DNA from 3 places in the Methylobacterium sp. EM32 genome. Region 1 is predicted to be linked to each of the others. Evidence: predicted binding sites of a transcription regulator. Region 1 holds the regulator's gene; each other region holds the start of a gene.
The links. Region 1 encodes LexA, which represses DNA repair genes until DNA is damaged. Its sites were predicted from a motif close to TGTTCNNNNTGTGTTCNG; they were not measured.
Positions count from the first base shown of each region.

Region 2: the regulator LexA is predicted to act here: its motif matches at 4,754-4,771, upstream of ABZT49_RS11435 (putative DNA modification/repair radical SAM protein).
Region 3: the regulator LexA is predicted to act here: its motif matches at 1,241-1,258, upstream of dinB (DNA polymerase IV).

Region 1 is NZ_JBEXZS010000062.1:11,002-17,847, forward strand. It holds gene ABZT49_RS09415 (LysR family transcriptional regulator) at 1-130, shown strand, start outside; gene ABZT49_RS09420 (PAS domain-containing protein) at 127-1,266, shown strand; gene uvrB (excinuclease ABC subunit UvrB) at 1,338-4,121, shown strand; gene ABZT49_RS09430 (hypothetical protein) at 4,477-4,758, shown strand; gene lexA (transcriptional repressor LexA) at 4,947-5,699, shown strand; gene ABZT49_RS09440 (NCS2 family permease) at 5,793-6,846, opposite strand, start outside.
Region 2 is NZ_JBEXZS010000078.1:3,984-10,829, forward strand. It holds gene ABZT49_RS11405 (protein-disulfide reductase DsbD domain-containing protein) at 1-2, opposite strand, end outside; gene ABZT49_RS11410 (LysR family transcriptional regulator) at 71-982, opposite strand; gene ABZT49_RS11415 (DSD1 family PLP-dependent enzyme) at 1,087-2,238, shown strand; gene ABZT49_RS11420 (RidA family protein) at 2,248-2,640, shown strand; gene ABZT49_RS11425 (Gfo/Idh/MocA family oxidoreductase) at 2,884-4,242, opposite strand; gene ABZT49_RS11430 (hypothetical protein) at 4,427-4,636, opposite strand; gene ABZT49_RS11435 (putative DNA modification/repair radical SAM protein) at 4,789-6,000, shown strand; gene ABZT49_RS11440 (UdgX family uracil-DNA binding protein) at 6,001-6,846, shown strand, end outside.
Region 3 is NZ_JBEXZS010000114.1:38,851-41,557, reverse strand. It holds gene ABZT49_RS16205 (SDR family oxidoreductase) at 9-740, shown strand; gene dinB (DNA polymerase IV) at 1,320-2,387, shown strand.

The sequences.
Region 1 (6,846 bases):
GGCGGCCCGCTTCACCGATCCACCCTGGGACCGCGGCCTGCCCGACCCGATCGGGGCCGACGATCCGCTGCCTGGACCCCTTCTTCCGGAGCCGGCCGCGCCGCGCTCCGGCGCCGCGAGGCCGTCGTGACGGGCCGGCGCGTGCCGTCGGGCAGCCTCTCGACGCTGGGCGGTTCCTCGACACTGGGCGGTCCCCTGGCGCAGGCCGGCCCGGCCACCGGCCGTCCCTGGCGCATCGAGGCGGACTCGCCCGGCCTGGACTTCCCGGACCGGGATTTCCTGCGCCTGATCGAGGGCCACGGCCTGACCGGCAGCTGGACCTGGGATTTCGACCGCAACGCGCAGGTCTGGTCCCCGGGCCTCTACCGGATGCTCGGCTTCGAGCCCGGCAGCGTGCGGGCGGATTTCGGCCTGTTCCTCAGCCTCGTCCATCCCGAGGACCGGCCGCTCATCGAGACCAACGGCGCGGTGATGCGGGAGGGGATCTTCAACGACCACACCGTCCGGGTGATCCGGCCCGACGGGTCGCTGCGGGTGCTGGCGAATCGCGGCACCGCCTACTTCACCCCCGACGGCCGGCCCCGCGCCGTGGCCGGGGTGGTGCTGGACGTCACCGACGCCGAGCGCATGGCCGGCCTGCACCGCGAGGAGCAGCGCCGCAAGCGGGCCCTGTTCGAGCAGGCGCAGACCTGGATGCACGCCTCGCCCTACTCGGATTCCCTGCGCATCGCCTCGCGCGAGCTCCTGACCCTCACCGGCCTGACCCAGCAGGAATTCCACGAGGACTGGACCCGGATCCTGGTGCCGGAGGAGCGCGCCCGGACCCACGACCACGTCCTGGCGCGGGTCGCGGCCGGGCAGCCCTTCGTGGTCGAGAACCACCTCTCCCTAGCGGGCGGCGAGACCGGCCGGTTCCGAGGGGTGTTCGTCCCGGTGCGCGGCGCCGACGGGCGGATCGAGACCTGGGCCAGCCTGAATTCCCGCATCGACGGGATCCGGCCGGCGCCCACGGGCGCGGTGCGGCGCGGCCTGGAGCAGGCCGTCCAGGGCGCGCATCTGCGCGCCGCCCGCGGCCTGCTCGACTGGTCGATGGCCGACCTTGCCGAGGCCAGCGGCCTCTCGCTCTCGACCATCCGGCGCCTGGAGGAGGGCAGCGAGGGGCCGGCGGCCCGCAGCCGCCACGCCGCCGTCGAGGCCCTGCACCGAGCCGGCATCGGCTTCCTGCTCGTCGAGGGCGATGCGATCGCGGTCGCCAAGGTGCGCTGATCAAGCTGCGTTAACAAGCTGCGGTAACTTGAGCCCTTTCCGGCCCCGGCAGGGCTTGCCATATCATCGGCATGCCCGCCCCGAAGAAGCTCCGCCTGTCGACCGGCAAGGCCTCGAAGCCCGAGCTGAAGCCGCTCGACCCGTTCCTCGCCGAGCTCCTGAACCCGGCGCTGAACCGCGACCGCCTGCCCGTCGTGGAACCGCCGCCGCCCGAGCCGCCGAAGCGTGGGCGCCCGCGCAAGGACGCGGCCGGGGCGGCCCAGGACGCAGCGAAGAACGCAGCGGTCGCGGCAAAGCCCGCCCGCAAGGGCAAGCGGTCGGAGGCCGCAGGCACAGGCGGCTTCGGCGAGGCGCCGCAGGCCACCTTCGCGCACGGCAACGCGGCCGATGTCGAGCCGGCGCTGGCCCAGGCGCTGGGCCTGCGCGAGCCGGACGGCGAGGCGGTGGAGGAGCGCGGATCGCTCGCGACCGAGGGCGTCTCGGCGACGGTCGACGCGCTGACCAAGCTCCTCACCGAGGGCAACCCGCTGTTCAAGAACGGCGAGCTGTGGCGCCCGCACCGCCCCGAGCGGCCGCAGAAATCCGAGGGCGGCGTCCCGTTCCGGCTGAAATCCGACTTCACCCCGGCCGGCGACCAGCCGCGCGCCATCGCCGAGCTGGTCGCCGGCGTGACGGGACACGAGCGCGACCAGGTGCTGCTCGGCGTCACGGGTTCCGGCAAGACCTTCACGATGGCCAAGGTCATCGAGGAGACCCAGCGGCCGGCCCTGATCCTCGCCCCCAACAAGACCCTGGCGGCGCAGCTCTACGGCGAGTTCAAGAGCTTCTTCCCCGACAATGCCGTCGAGTACTTCGTCTCGTACTACGATTATTATCAGCCCGAGGCCTATGTGCCGCGCTCCGACACCTTCATCGAGAAGGAGTCGTCGATCAACGAGCAGATCGACCGGATGCGCCACTCCGCCACCCGGGCGCTCCTGGAGCGCGACGACGTCATCATCGTCGCTTCGGTCTCGTGCATCTACGGCATCGGCTCGGTCGAGACCTACACGGCGATGTCGTTCACGGTCAGCCTCGGCGAGAAGATCGAGCAGCGCCAGCTCGTCGCCGACCTCGTCGCGCTGCAATACAAGCGCATCCAGTCCGACTTCGCCCGCGGCACCTTCCGGGTGCGCGGCGACGTGATCGAGCTGTGGCCGGCCCACCTGGAGGATCGCGGCTGGCGCATCGGCCTGTTCGGCGACGAGATCGAGGCGATCTCGGAATTCGATCCGCTCACCGGCAAGACCCTGAACACGCTCAAGTTCGTCAAGGTCTACGCCAACAGCCACTACGTGACGCCGCGCCCGACGCTGCAGCAGGCGGTCAAGGGCATCAAGGACGAGCTGAAGTGGCGGGTCGAGGAGCTGACCCGGATGGGCCGGCTGATCGAGGCGCAGCGCCTGGAGCAGCGCTGCACCTTCGACCTTGAGATGATCGAAGCGACCGGCGCCTGCAACGGCATCGAGAACTATTCGCGCTACCTCACCGGCCGCAAGCCCGGCGAGCCGCCGCCGACCCTGTTCGAGTACCTGCCCGACAACGCCCTCGTCTTCACCGACGAGAGCCACGTCACGGTCTCGCAGATCGGCGGCATGTACCGGGGCGACTTCCGCCGCAAGGCGACGCTCGCCGAGTACGGCTTCCGTCTGCCCTCCTGCCTCGACAACCGCCCCCTGCGGTTCGAGGAATGGGACGCGATGCGCCCGCAATCGATCCACGTCTCGGCGACGCCGGCGAAGTGGGAGCTGGAGCAGACCGGCGGCGTCTTCGCCGAGCAGGTCATCCGCCCGACCGGCCTCGTCGATCCCGTCATCGAGGTGCGCCCGGCCCGCTCCCAGGTCGACGACCTGCTCGGCGAGGTGAAGGAGGTGGCGGCGGCCGGCTACCGCACGCTGGTGACGACGCTGACCAAGCGCATGGCCGAGGACCTGACCGAGTACCTGCACGAGAACGGCGTGCGGGTGCGCTACATGCACTCCGACATCGACACTCTGGAGCGCATCGAGATCATCCGCGACCTGCGGCTCGGTGCTTTCGACGTCCTGATCGGCATCAACCTGCTGCGCGAGGGCCTCGACATCCCAGAATGCGCCCTGGTGGCGATCCTCGACGCCGACAAGGAGGGGTTTCTCCGCTCCGAGACCTCGCTGATCCAGACCATCGGCCGCGCTGCCCGCAACGCCGACGCCCGCTGCATCCTCTACGCCGACCACGTCACCGGCTCGATGGACCGGGCGATGGCCGAGACCGAGCGCCGGCGCAAGAAGCAGCTCGCCTACAACGAGGAGCACGGCATCACGCCCCAGAGCGTGAAGCGCAACATCGCCGATATCCTGGAGAGCGTCTTCGAGCGCGACCACGTCCAAGTCGATACGGGACTGGCAAAATCCGCGGTGACGGTCGGCCACAACCTCAAGGCGGTGATGGCCGACCTCGAGAAAAGGATGCGGACGGCAGCCGCCGATCTCGACTTCGAGGAGGCGGCGCGCCTGCGCGACGAGCTCAAGCGGCTCCAGGCGACCGAGCTCGCCATCGCCGACGACCCGATGGCCGGACAGGCCGAGGTCGAGCGCGAGGCGGGCCGCTTCGGCGCCAAGCGCAAGCGGCGCGGTCCCGAGACCCTGGGCTACGGCCCCGGCGGCAAGGGCACCTCCGACGAGGGCACCCGCATCCGCGAGCCCGACCTCGACGACATGGGCCCGGGCACCGACCGCGAGGTGCCCTTCACCTACGCCGAGCGTCCGACCGGCCGCTCGACGCAGGGCTTCCCGGGCCAGCGGCCGAAATACAAGGGGCGCAAGGGGCGGGGGTGAGGGGCTGTATCCGGATTGACTGTCCGCCCCACCTGCCTCCTGGAGCCTGCTTGATCGGCGGCATCGTCGATCTGCTACACTGGTCGACCAATCTCGGTGTCATCCCGGGGCTCGGCGCAGCCGAGAACCCGGGATCCATAGCCGCTGACGGTGCAGGATGACGTCGAGCGCGATCCGCCTCTTTCTCCAATGTCAGCGGTTATGGATCCCGGGTTGCGCTTTCGCGGCCCCGGGATGACGCGGAGGGTTGCATTCGGTCTGCCGACTTGAACAGCCCCTGCAAGTTGGTCTGGATCGGGTGGAACCGCTCCGGCCCCTCGCGTGTACACGGCCCTCAACGAGAGGAGAGCGGCGGATGACATCGATGATCCTGGGGGCCGGCATCGTCACGGCTCTCCTGCTTCCCGTGCCGGCGCTCGCCCAAGCGGCGCAGACCACGGTCGGCCCCGGCGGCCTGCGGCTGCCCCAGGTCATCGCCGGCCAGCCCCCCGCTCCCGCCGCTGGCAGCGACGGCGCGGTCGCTCCCCCGGCCCATGTCGATTCCCTGCAAGACGCCTTCCACCGGCCGCTCTCCGCGACCGCGGAGCCGCCGCCGAATCCGCTCTTCACCCATCGGCCGGCACCCACCCGCCGGTAGCAGAGCGTCGTTCTCCCGGGCGACGGGCCGGGTTTGCCTGCCCGACATCGCTCGAATCGACCCGGATCTCTCCCCTCTGCTGCGTTCTCCCGCCGCAGTTCCAGACCCGCTTGCAGAACACTTGCGGAACGCTTACCATGTTCGCGATTTGTTTCCGGAGCGCGCCAGCGCGGGGATGAGAGTGTCACATGCTCACGCGTAAGCAGTTGGACCTGCTCCGCTTCATTCAGCAGAGAATGCGCGAGACGGGTGTCCCCCCGTCCTTCGACGAGATGAAGGACGCCCTCGACCTCAAGTCGAAATCGGGCATCCACCGGCTGATCACGGCCCTGGAGGAGCGGGGCTTCCTGCGCCGCCTGCCGAACCGGGCCCGGGCGATCGAGGTGATCCGCCTGCCCGAGGCGGTGACCGGGCCCGTGGCGGCCGCGCCCGTGGGGCACGGATCCGGCGCCGAGGTCGTGCGCTTCAACCCGAGCGTGGTCGAGGGCGGTCGCGCCCACGAGCCGAAGCGGCCCGCCGGCATCCCCGCCATGGCGTCGGCGTCGGACGAGAACGGCCAATCGGTCAGCGTGCCGGTGATGGGCCGGATCGCCGCCGGTACGCCGATCTCGGCGATCCAGAGCCAGAGCCGCTCGGTGGCGATGTCGCCGGACTTCCTCACCAGCGGCGAGCATTACGCGCTCGAGGTGCGCGGCGACTCGATGATCGAAGCCGGCATCCTCGACGGCGACCTGGTGGTGATCCGCCGCCAGGAGACCGCGAATACCGGTGACATCATCGTGGCGCTGATCGACGACGAGGAGGCGACCCTCAAGCGCTTGCGCCGCCGCGGCTCCTCGATCGCGCTGGAGGCCGCCAACCCGGCCTACGAGACGAGGGTGCTCGGGCCGGACCGGGTGCGGATCCAGGGCCGGCTGGTGAGCTTGGTCCGGAAGTACTGAGACCTTTTTGGACGTGGCGCCGGATAAACCCTCCCCCTCTGCGGGGGAGGGTGGCCCCTGCGTCAGCAGGGGTCGGGAGAGGGGCAGCGCCCGTCAGTGCGCGCTGCCCGTCGCCACGAACTTGAACAGGAACACGCCTGCGATCACCCACACCACCGGCTTCACGTCGCGGAAGCGGCCGGTGAGCAGCTTGATCACCGCGTAGGTGATGAAGCCGAAGGCGACGCCGTTGGCGATTGAGTAGGTGAAGGGCATGAGCAAAGCGGTGACGCAGGCCGGCAGTACCTCGGTCAGGTCGTCCCAGTCGAGATCGACCAGTTCGTGCAGCATCAGGCAGGCGACGTAGAACAGGGCCGGCGCCGTGGCGTAGGCCGGGACTGAACCGGCAAGCGGCGCGAAGAACAGGCAGGCGAGGAATAAAACCGCCACGGTCGCGGCGGTGAGCCCGGTGCGGCCGCCCTCCTCGACGCCCGACGCGCTCTCGAGATACGCCGTGGTGCTCGACGTGCCGAGGAGCGAGCCGACGAAGATCGACGACGAATCCGCCATCAAGGCCTTGTCGAGGCGCTCCATCTTGCCCTCGGTGAGGAGGCCCGCCCGGTTGGCGACGCCCATCAGCGTGCCGGTGGCGTCGAACAGTTCGACGAGGAAGAACACCAGGATCACGTTGAGCAGCCCGCCCGACAGCGCGCCTTTGATGTCGAGGGCGAACAGGGTCGGGGCGATCGAGGGCGGCAGCGAGGCGACGCCCTGGAAGGTGTTGTCGGCGACGATGAAGCTCAACGCCGTGACCGTCAGGATGCCGGCGAGCAGCGCGCCCCGCACCTTGCGCACCGAGAGCACCGCGACGATCAGGAAGCCCAAAACCGCCAGCACCGTGCTCGGCTTGTGCAGGTCGCCGAGGGTGACGAAGGTCGCCGGGCTCGCCGCCACCACGCCGGCGCTCTTGAGCGCGATGATCGCCAGGAAGAGCCCGATGCCGACCGTGATGGCGATGCGCATCGAGCGCGGGATACCCTCGACGATGATCCTGCGCAGGCCCGTCAGGGTGACGACCATGAAGAGCAGGCCGGAGATGAACACCGCGCCGAGCGCCGCCTGCCAGGTGTAGCCCATCTGGAGCACCACCACGTAGGCGAAGTAGGCG
Region 2 (6,846 bases), on a different contig from region 1:
ATGCACCCGGGTTACCCGGACTCTGGGGCGCTGGCGAGGCCGGGCGGATCGCGTTCGCGTGAGGCGGCGCTCAGGTCCGCCAGGGCGGGGGATCGAGGGCGGCGGCGAGCGCGTCGAGGAAGCGCCGGGTGCGGGCGGCGCGGGCGCGCCGGGGCGCGCCGAGGAGCGCCGTCACGGGAGCGTCGGGCAGGACGTGGGCGGGCAGCAGCCGGACGAGGCGCCCCGCCCGCAGGTCGTCGGCGACGTCCCATTCCGAGCGCAGGATGATCCCGCGCCCGGCGAGCGCCCAGCCGCGCACCACCTCGCCGTCGTTGCTGGACAGGCGCGGCTCGATCCGGACCCGCGCCTCCGCACCGTCGCGGCGGAAGCGCCACAGGGTGACGTCCTCGTCGTTCTCGCGCAGAGCGATGCAGGCATGGGCGCGCAGGTCGGCCGGGCCGGCCGGCGTGCCGCTTGCGGCGAGATAAGCGGGCGCGGCACAGACGACGCGGTCGTTGGGGGCGAGGCGCCGGGCGATCAGTCCGGGCGCGGCTTGCGCGATCCCGCCGACATGGATCGCGAGGTCGAAGGTGCCGGCCGGCACGCCGCCGAGGCGGTCGGAGAGCGTCAGGTCGAGGGCGACTTCCGGGTGCGCCGCCTGAAAGGCCGCGGCGACCGGGGCGACGTGGCGGCGGCCGAAGCCGAGCGGCGCCACGATCCGCAGGTGGCCGACCACCTGCCCGCGCCGGGCGGCCAGGGCCTCGTCGAGCTCGGCCAGTGAGGCAAGAATCTCGCGGCCGCGCTCGGCGAGCAATTCGCCCTCGTCGGTCAGCGCGAGGTGGCGCCCGGCCCGGTCGACGAGATGCACGCCGAGCCGCTCCTCGAGGGCGCGCAGGCGCTGCGTGACCGCCGGCGGCGACACGTCGAGGGCCCGCGACGCGGCGGCGAGGGAGGGCGCCTCGGCCACGGCGAGGAAGAAGCGGACGTCGTCGGTCGCGAGCATTAAGCCGTAGCTTAATGCAGTAGGCAGGCGGCGTTAATGGCGTTGCCCACCGTTCCATGGTCTTCACGGGGAAACGACGCGATCACGGCGAGCGCAGAAGACCCATGCCCGAGACGAGCCGGACCCCCCTGGACTACCTGGAGACCCCCTGCCTCCTCCTCGACGAGGCGCGGCTGCGTGCCAACGTCGCGCGGATGCGTGCCCACCTCGACGGCCTCGGCGTCGCGCTCCGGCCACACCTGAAGACCGCCAAGTCCCTCGACGTCGCCCGCATCGCGATGGTCTCGGGCTCCGGCCCGGCGACGGTCTCCACCTTGCGCGAGGCGGAGTACTTCGCGGCCGGCGGCGTGCGCGACATGATCTACGCCGTCGGCATCACCCCGGCGAAGCTGCCGCGGGTCGCCGCGATCCGGGCCGGCGGCGCCGACCTCGCGATCATCCTCGACAGCGTCGAGCAGGCGCAAGCCGTGGCCGAGCACGCCCGCGCCAGCGGCGACGCCGTGCCGGCGCTGATCGAGGTCGATGCCGACGGCCACCGCTCCGGCGTCGCGCCGGGCGATTCTGACACCCTGGCGGCGATCGGCCGGCGGCTGACCGCCGGCGGCGCGGCCCTGCGCGGCGTCCTGCTGCATGCCGGCGACAGCTACGCCCTGAGCGATCCCGCCGCGCTCGCGGCGGCGGCGGAGGCCGAGCGGGTCGCGGCGGTGACGGCGGCCGGGGCGCTCCGGGCGGCCGGGCTGCCCTGCCCGGTGGTCAGCGTCGGCTCGACCCCGACCGCGCGCTTCGCCCGCGACCTCACCGGTATCACCGAGGTTCGCGCCGGCGTATTCATGCTCGGCGACCTGTTTCAGGCCGGCGTCGGCTCGGTCGCGGTCGAGGACATCGCCCTCTCGGTGCTCGCCACGGTGATCGGCCACCAGCGGGCGAAGGGCTGGATCGTCGTCGATGCCGGCTGGATGGCGCTTTCGCGCGATCGCGGCACGGCGCGTCAGGCGGTCGATCAGGGCTACGGCGTGGTCTGCGACGCGGCCGGGCGGCCCTATCCCGACCTGATCGTCCGCGACGCCAACCAGGAGCACGGCATCCTGGCGCTGCGGCCGGGCTCGGGCGCGGCGCTGCCGGATCTTCCGATCGGCGCGCAGGTCCGCATCCTGCCGAACCACGCCTGCGCGACGGGGGCGCAGCACGACCGCTACCACGTCCTCGACGGGGCGGGCCGCGTCGCGGCGGAATGGCCCCGCATCAACGGCTGGTAGGAGACACCCATGACCGAGTCGATCACCCGCATCGCCACCGCCGCCGCGCCGGCGCCGGCCGGGCATTACGCGCAAGGCACCGCCTGGCGCGACCTCGTCTTCGTCTCAGGGCAACTCGCCGCCCGGCCCGACGGCAGCCACACCGCCGACCAGCCGTTCGACGTGCAGGTGCGCCAGGCGCTGGCGAGCCTGCTCGCCATCCTGGCGGAGGCGGGCAGCGGGCCGGAGCATATCCTGCGGGTGACCGCCTACATCGTCGGCGTCGAGCACTGGCCGGACTTCAACCGGGTCTATGCCGAGATGCTGGGGGAGGCGCGGCCGGCCCGCACGGTGGTGCCGGTGCCGGAGCTGCACCACGGATATTTGGTAGAGGTCGAGGCGATCGCGGTCAGGGGCGGGTGAAACACCGGCTTCTCGGCTCACGCGTTCGGCTTCCCACCTCACAGGGTCATCCCGGGGCTCGGCGAAGCCGAGAACCCGGGATCCATAAACGCTGACGATGCCGGACAGGGTGACCGGCCTTCCGCCTCTTCTTGAGACGTCAGCGGTTATGGATCCCGGGTTCCGCTTCGCGGCCCCGGGATGACCCGGAGAGTGAAAGGACCGTAGCGGGAGCCGAACACTCCCGCGGGTCAGGCTGCCGCCTCAGCCGGCATCCTCCGGCTCCGGGCCGCGGGTCAGGTCGAGGGCCTTGCCCGATGAGTCCTTGGCCTGCCCTTCGCCCTTGCCGTCACCCTTGCCCACGATCCGCTCCGGCGGCTTCAGCGCCACGGTGGCGCCGGTGCGGGCGGCCTCGTAGATCGCCTCCATCAGGATCTGGTCCTGCAGGCCTTCCTCGCCGGGCGTGCGCGGCGTGCGGTTCTCGAGGAGGCAGGTCGCGAAATGATCGATCTCGAGGGCGAACTGGTTCTTCTCGCTCAGCACCCGCTCCTCCTTCGCCTCGGCCTTGCCCTCGCGGTGATTCAGGAACAGCCGCTGGCCCTGATACGCGAAGGCGTTCTGGAGCTGGATCGCGCCGCCCTCGGCCTGGACGGTGAGCGAGCGGGTCTCGTGCGCCCCGTAGCTGGTGGAGCAGAGCGCCAGCGCGCCGGAGGGGAAGCGCAGGGTGAAGGCCACCGTCTCCTCGACCTCGCGATAGAGCGGATCGTCCGAGGAGTGCACCTGCGCCTGGACCGAGACCGGCTCCTCGCCCATCAGCGCCCGCACGCCGTTGAGGCAGTAGAGCCCGATATCCGGCAGCGCGCCGCCGCCGGCGAGCGCCTTCTTCATCCGCCACTGCTCGGGCAGGCTCATGGTCTGCGTGTTGGTTGCCTCGATCAGCTTGACCTTGCCGTATTTGGCGCTCCGCACCAGCCGCACGACCTCGCGGTTGTAGGGCTCGTACTGGCAGCGATAGGCGATCATCAGCTTCACGTTAGCCTGGGCGCAGGCATCGATCATCGCCCGCGCCTCCGCGGCGGACGACGCCATCGGCTTCTCGCACAGCACGTGCTTGCCGGCGCCGGCCGCAGCGATGACCTGGTCGCGGTGGAGCGCGTTCGGGGTGACGATATAGACCGCCTTCACCTCCGGGTTGCGGGCGAGCGCGTCCCAGCCATCGTAGCCGTAGACCGCCTCGGGCCTGATCCCGTGCTGCGCCGCCACCGCCTTCGCCTTCTCGGGCGAGCCCGACATCAGGGCGACGAGCTTCGCCTTCCGACACTCGGCGAGCGCGGGAAGAATCTCCTCCAGCGACAGCCGGCCGAGGCCGACGACCGCGAAGCCGATCCGCTCGCCCGGCGGCAGCGGGGCCGGCGGCGGCGCCGAGGGCCGGTCGGACGGACCGCGCCAATTCGGGAACGTCACCTTGCCGTTCTCGACCTTGCCGGTATCAACCGGCCGCTCGGGACCGGGCACCCCCGACCCCGATGCCGCTTGCGCCGCCGCGCCGCCGAGCCCGACCAGGGTGGCGCCGCCGGCCATCATCAGGCTCCGGCGCGAGAGGGCGGTGACATCGTCCGGCATCGGGCAACCATCCGTTGAGGGCAGAGAGCCTGCGCAACGTGTCGGGGGTGGCGGGGTTCCGCTGCCGCTACGCCCGGCTGGACCGCGCGACAACGGCTCTGGCGATGCCTCTCGAGACCTCTGCCATGCAGAAAGGCCGGCCCTCCCGGACCGGCCTTCCCAAAAACTCAGATCGTCGAAGCGCTCACTCGCCCGCCATCATCTCCGGCGAAAAGTGCCCGCACCAATCCTGGGCCGAGACCACCGGCCACAGGCCGTGCCCTTGCGGCTCCGGCTGGCTCACCGGCGGGTTGAAGCGGCACAGGCCTTCCTCGCCCTGGGCGGCGGCGCCGTTCAGCTTGTGGTCGTCGAAGTAGCGGCAGCTGCGGCAGTTCGCGGACGGGTTCGTCGCCATGCGGCATCTCCTTGCGAATTAGAAAACTTCCAATCGAGCAGTCAACGACCGGTCCGGCGGCGGGTTCCCGGGCTAGCCGATGCGGCTTTCGACCACGGGGCATCCGCCGCTTCGGTCTTGAACAAATCAGGAACGAGAGCCAGGTTGCGGGCATGGACGATGCCCTGAAGAAGAAGCTCACAGTGCTCGCCGACGCGGCGAAGTACGATGCCTCCTGCGCCTCGTCGGGAGCGCGGAAGCGCAAGGCGGAGGCCGGCGGCCTCGGCTCCACCACGGGGGCCGGCATCTGCCACGCCTACACGCCGGACGGGCGCTGCGTCTCGCTCCTGAAGATCCTGCTCACCAATTACTGCCTCTTCGACTGCGCCTATTGCGTCAACCGCCGCTCCTCGAACGTCCGGCGGGCGAAGTTCTCGGTCGACGAGGTGGTGACGCTGACGGTCGAGTTCTACAAGCGCAACTACATCGAGGGGCTGTTTCTCTCCTCCGGGATCATCCGCTCGCCCGACCACACGATGGAGCAGCTGATCCGGGTGGCGAAGAGCTTACGCCAGCGGCACGGCTTTCGCGGCTACATCCACCTGAAGACCATTCCCGAGGCGAGCCCGTGGCTGATCGAGCAGGCCGGCCTCTACGCCGACCGGCTCTCGATCAACCTGGAGCTGCCGACCGAGGCGAGCCTGGAGCGGCTGGCGCCGGAGAAGGACGGCGCCGCGATCCAGACCGCGATGGGCCAGATGGGCGAGCGCATCCTGCAGGCGAAGGAGGAGAAGCGCCGCTTCGCCCCCGCCGGCCAGTCGACGCAGGTGATCGTCGGGGCCGATGCCAGCACCGACGAATCGCTGATCCGCACCAGCGCCCGCCTCTACGACCATTACGGCCTGAAGCGGATCTACTACTCGGCCTTCAGCCCGATCCCCGACGCCGCCTCGATCCTGCCGAGCAAATCCCCGCCGCTCCAGCGCGAGCACCGGCTCTACCAGGCCGACTGGCTGATGCGGTACTACGCCTTCTCGCCCGACGACGTGGCGGGGGCGACCGAGTCCGGCATGCTCGCCCTCGACGTCGATCCCAAGCTCGCCTGGGCCCTGAAGAACCGCGAGCGCTTCCCCGTCGACGTCAACCGGGCCGACCGGGAGATGCTCCTGCGGGTGCCGGGCCTCGGCGTGCGGGCGGTCGACAAGATCGTGGCGGCGCGCCGGCACGCGACCTTGCGCCTCGACGACGTCGCCCGCCTGACCTCCGGCCTGAAGCGCGCCCGGCCGTTCCTGGTCGCGGCCGATTACGCGCCGACCCGCCTCACCGACCGGCTCGACCTGCGCGCCCGTCTCGCCGAGCCCCCGCGCCAGCTGAGCCTGTTCTAGATGCGGCCCCGCACGATCCGCCTGGCGCCCGGCGCCGACCTCGACGGGTTTCGCGCGGCGATCCGGCACCTCGTCCCGGCGGGGGTGGCGCCGGAGGCGGTGACCTGGGTCGAGGGCGAAGCGGCCTCGCTGTTTCCCGAGGACGAGGCGGGCGCGCCCGGCCCGGCCCTCGCCCTGCCCCGGGCGGTGGCGGCCCTGGTGGCGCCGGTCGTCATGCACCGCGATCCCGAGCGCTACGGCCTGCTCCACCGGCTGATCTGGCGGGTGGCGGAAGGAGAGCGGCATCTCGCCGAGGTGGCGAGCGACCCGCTGGTCCATCGCCTGGCTCTCATGCGCAAGGCGGTGGCGCGCGACCTGCACAAGATGCACGCCTTCCTGCGCTTCCGCCGCGCCGGATCGGGGGAGGGCGGGCGCGAGCGCTTCGCCGCCTGGTTCGAGCCCGAGCACCACATCCTGGCGGAGGCAGCACCCTTCTTCTCCGCGCGCTTCCCCTCTTTCGACTGGTCGATCCTGACACCGGACGGCTCGGCCCACTGGGACGGCCGCGCCTTGCGCTTCGGGCCGCCGGGGCGGCGCGAGGACGTGCCGGATGAGGACGCGTTCGAAGCCGGCTGGACCGACTATTATTCCAGTACCTTCAACCCCGCCCGTACCAACCTGGCGGCGATGCGGGCCGAGATGCCGAAGAAGTACTGGCACAACATGCCCGAGACGGCGGCGATCCCCGGCCTGGTGCGGGAGGCCGGCCGGCGGGTCGGGGAGATGATCGCCCGGGCGCCCGAGGCGCCGGTCAAGCGCGTGCCGGCCCGGGCGCTCGCCGCGATGGCGGCGCAGGAACCCGCCTCC
Region 3 (2,707 bases), on a different contig from region 1:
ATTCCGAAATGGCTCGCATGGTGGACAAGGTTGCTCTCGTGGTCGGCGGAGCGAAGGGGATCGGCCTCGCGGTTGCCGAGCGGCTGGCGGTCGAGGGCGCGTCGGTCGTGCTCACCGGGCGGCGCGCCGACGATATCGAGGCCGCCGCCGCGAGGATCGGGCGTGGTGCACGGGGTCTAGTTGCGGACGCGGCCCTACAAGAGGACTTGCACCGCGTCGTGGAGACGGTGCGGGAGGCGTATGGACGGATCGATGCGTTGGTCCTCAACGCGGGCATCTCGGAACCGGCAACCCTGCGCGACGGAACGCCCGAGCATTTCGACCGGCACTTTGCGGTCAACGTCCGTGGTGCTGTCTTCGGGTTGCAGGCGGCGCTGAGCGCGATGGGGCGGGGTGGGTCGGTCGTGTTGATGGGGTCTATCGCTGATGTCATGGGCGTTTCGCCTTACGGAACCTACGCCGCGACGAAGGCGGCCCTACGCTCCTACGCGCGCACATGGACAGCGGAACTGGCCCCGCAGGGTATCCGTGTGAACGTGGTGGCCCCCGGCCCAACCGACACCACCATGATGGCGAGCGTACCTGAGGAGGGGCGGGCCGCACTAATCGCGCCGATCCCACTGGGCCGCATGGCGCGTCCCGAGGAGGTGGCGGCGGCCACGCTGTTCCTCCTAAGCGACGAGGCGAGTTTCGTCGCTGGTGCCGAACTATGCGTCGATGGCGGGATGCGACAGGTATAGTTTCTGAATAGCAGTTTCAGCGTGTCCGCTTCGGCCGGCTCGCCTGCAACGGAGGACGTTGTGGCCGCCGGGACCTGCCATTCCATGCCAATAGCAGCTTTCGGAGGCTAAGCGGCCATTCTAACGGCCCTGTTCGAAGGTCCGGAAGTGGCGCGGAGCCGAACGGACCGAGGTGTGGCCTCCGACATCATGCGGGCGGTTCGGTCGCCGCCAAAGAACTGCGCAGCATCCATGCCCCTGCTCCGCCGCAACATCGTCACTGCCTTGCGTGTGGCGGCTGGAAATATGCCAGGGCAGGGGAGGGGACCGATGACGATGAGAGGGTCTTGCAGACAGTGACACTAAGCTGTCCCTCGCGGCGCGCGAGGCGAAAGCTCGGTTCCGAGCGTTTTCCAGGCATTCGATTGCCTGTCAGGTTTTTTGGACACTGGCTGTTGAGGACTGAAGCGCCGATCCGGGTTGGTATCGGCCTACGGCCCCTTGACCGCACATGCTTGAGCAGGAACAAACGCTGAACTTCGAGGCAGTTGGCACCGCGCGCGTGTCGCCAACAGGGGATGCGGTTTCAGCTCCACGCCCATGCGCAAGATCATCCACATCGACATGGACGCGTTCTATGCCTCCGTCGAGCAGCGCGACGACCCAAGCTTGCGGGATCGGCCGCTGGCGGTGGGCGGCTCGCGCGAGCGCGGCGTTGTGATGGCAGCGAGCTACGAGGCACGGCGCTTCGGTGTCCGCTCGGCCATGCCGTCGGCCACCGCGCGCCGGCTCTGTCCCGACCTCGTGTTCGTGCGGCCCCGCTTCGATGCCTACAAGGCCGTCTCGTCCGAGATCCGTGCTGTGTTCGAGGAGCACACGCCTGTTATCGAGCCGGTGGCGCTCGACGAGGCGTACCTCGACGTCACTGAGAACCTGAAGGGCCTGCCGACCGCGACCGAGGTCGCGAGGGACATCCGCGCCACGATCCTCGCTCGAACTGGGCTCGTCGCTTCGGCGGGCGTGTCCTACAACAAGTTTTTGGCCAAGGTTGCCTCTGACCACAGGAAGCCCGACGCGCTGTTCGTCATCACACCGGCGATGGGGCCGAGCTTCGTCGAGGGTCTCCCCATCGGCCAGTTTCGCGGCGTCGGACCGGCGACCGAGGCGAAGATGTGGCGCCTGGGTATTCAGACCGGCGCCGATCTCAAGGCACGCTCACTCGACGAGTTGCGGGCGGCCTTCGGCAGCGCGGGCGACTACTATCACCAAGTGGCGCGTGGCATCGACGAGCGACCGGTGCGGGCGCACCGCGAGCGCAAATCGATCGGCGCAGAAACGACGTTCTCGCAGGATACGAGCGAGTACGCGGTGCTCGCCGAGCGCCTACAGCCATGCCTCGACAAGGTGTGGGCGGTGGCCACCGCGAAGGCAGTTGTGGCGCGCACCGTCACGCTTAAGCTGAAGTTCTCGGACTTTGCCCAGATCACCCGGGCGCGTTCGCTGCCGGTTGCGCTGGAGGACCGCGCGACGCTGGAAGGGGTCAGCCTCGGCCTGCTGCGCGAGGCATTTCCCTTGCGCCGGAGCGTGCGGCTGATCGGTGCAGGGCTCTCTTCGCTGCAGGCACCGTCCGGTGATGACGAGGCACAGCAGCTCGATCTTTCCTTGTGACAAGGTCGGACGTCCAACGCGCCACCGGCGCGACGGGGCTTGTAAGGTTCGTCGCGGACCTGACTTCCCAGAACAAGCCGGGGGCGAACTCCTGGCGCCTACCGAACAGGTGGCATGCTGGCTGCGAGCACTGTCAAGATTTCAGTGTGCGACCGTCTGCATGTCCGTTGGAGGCATGGTTCGGGTCCATTGAGGCATGGTCACGTACCTGCACATGGTTGCGGGCGTACCCGCGGAGCGGAAGGGGAGGGGACCTGGGCAGTCGGTCATAGGCTGCAAGAGTGCATTCGCCTTCATCGATGCACTATCGGGTCTGAGCT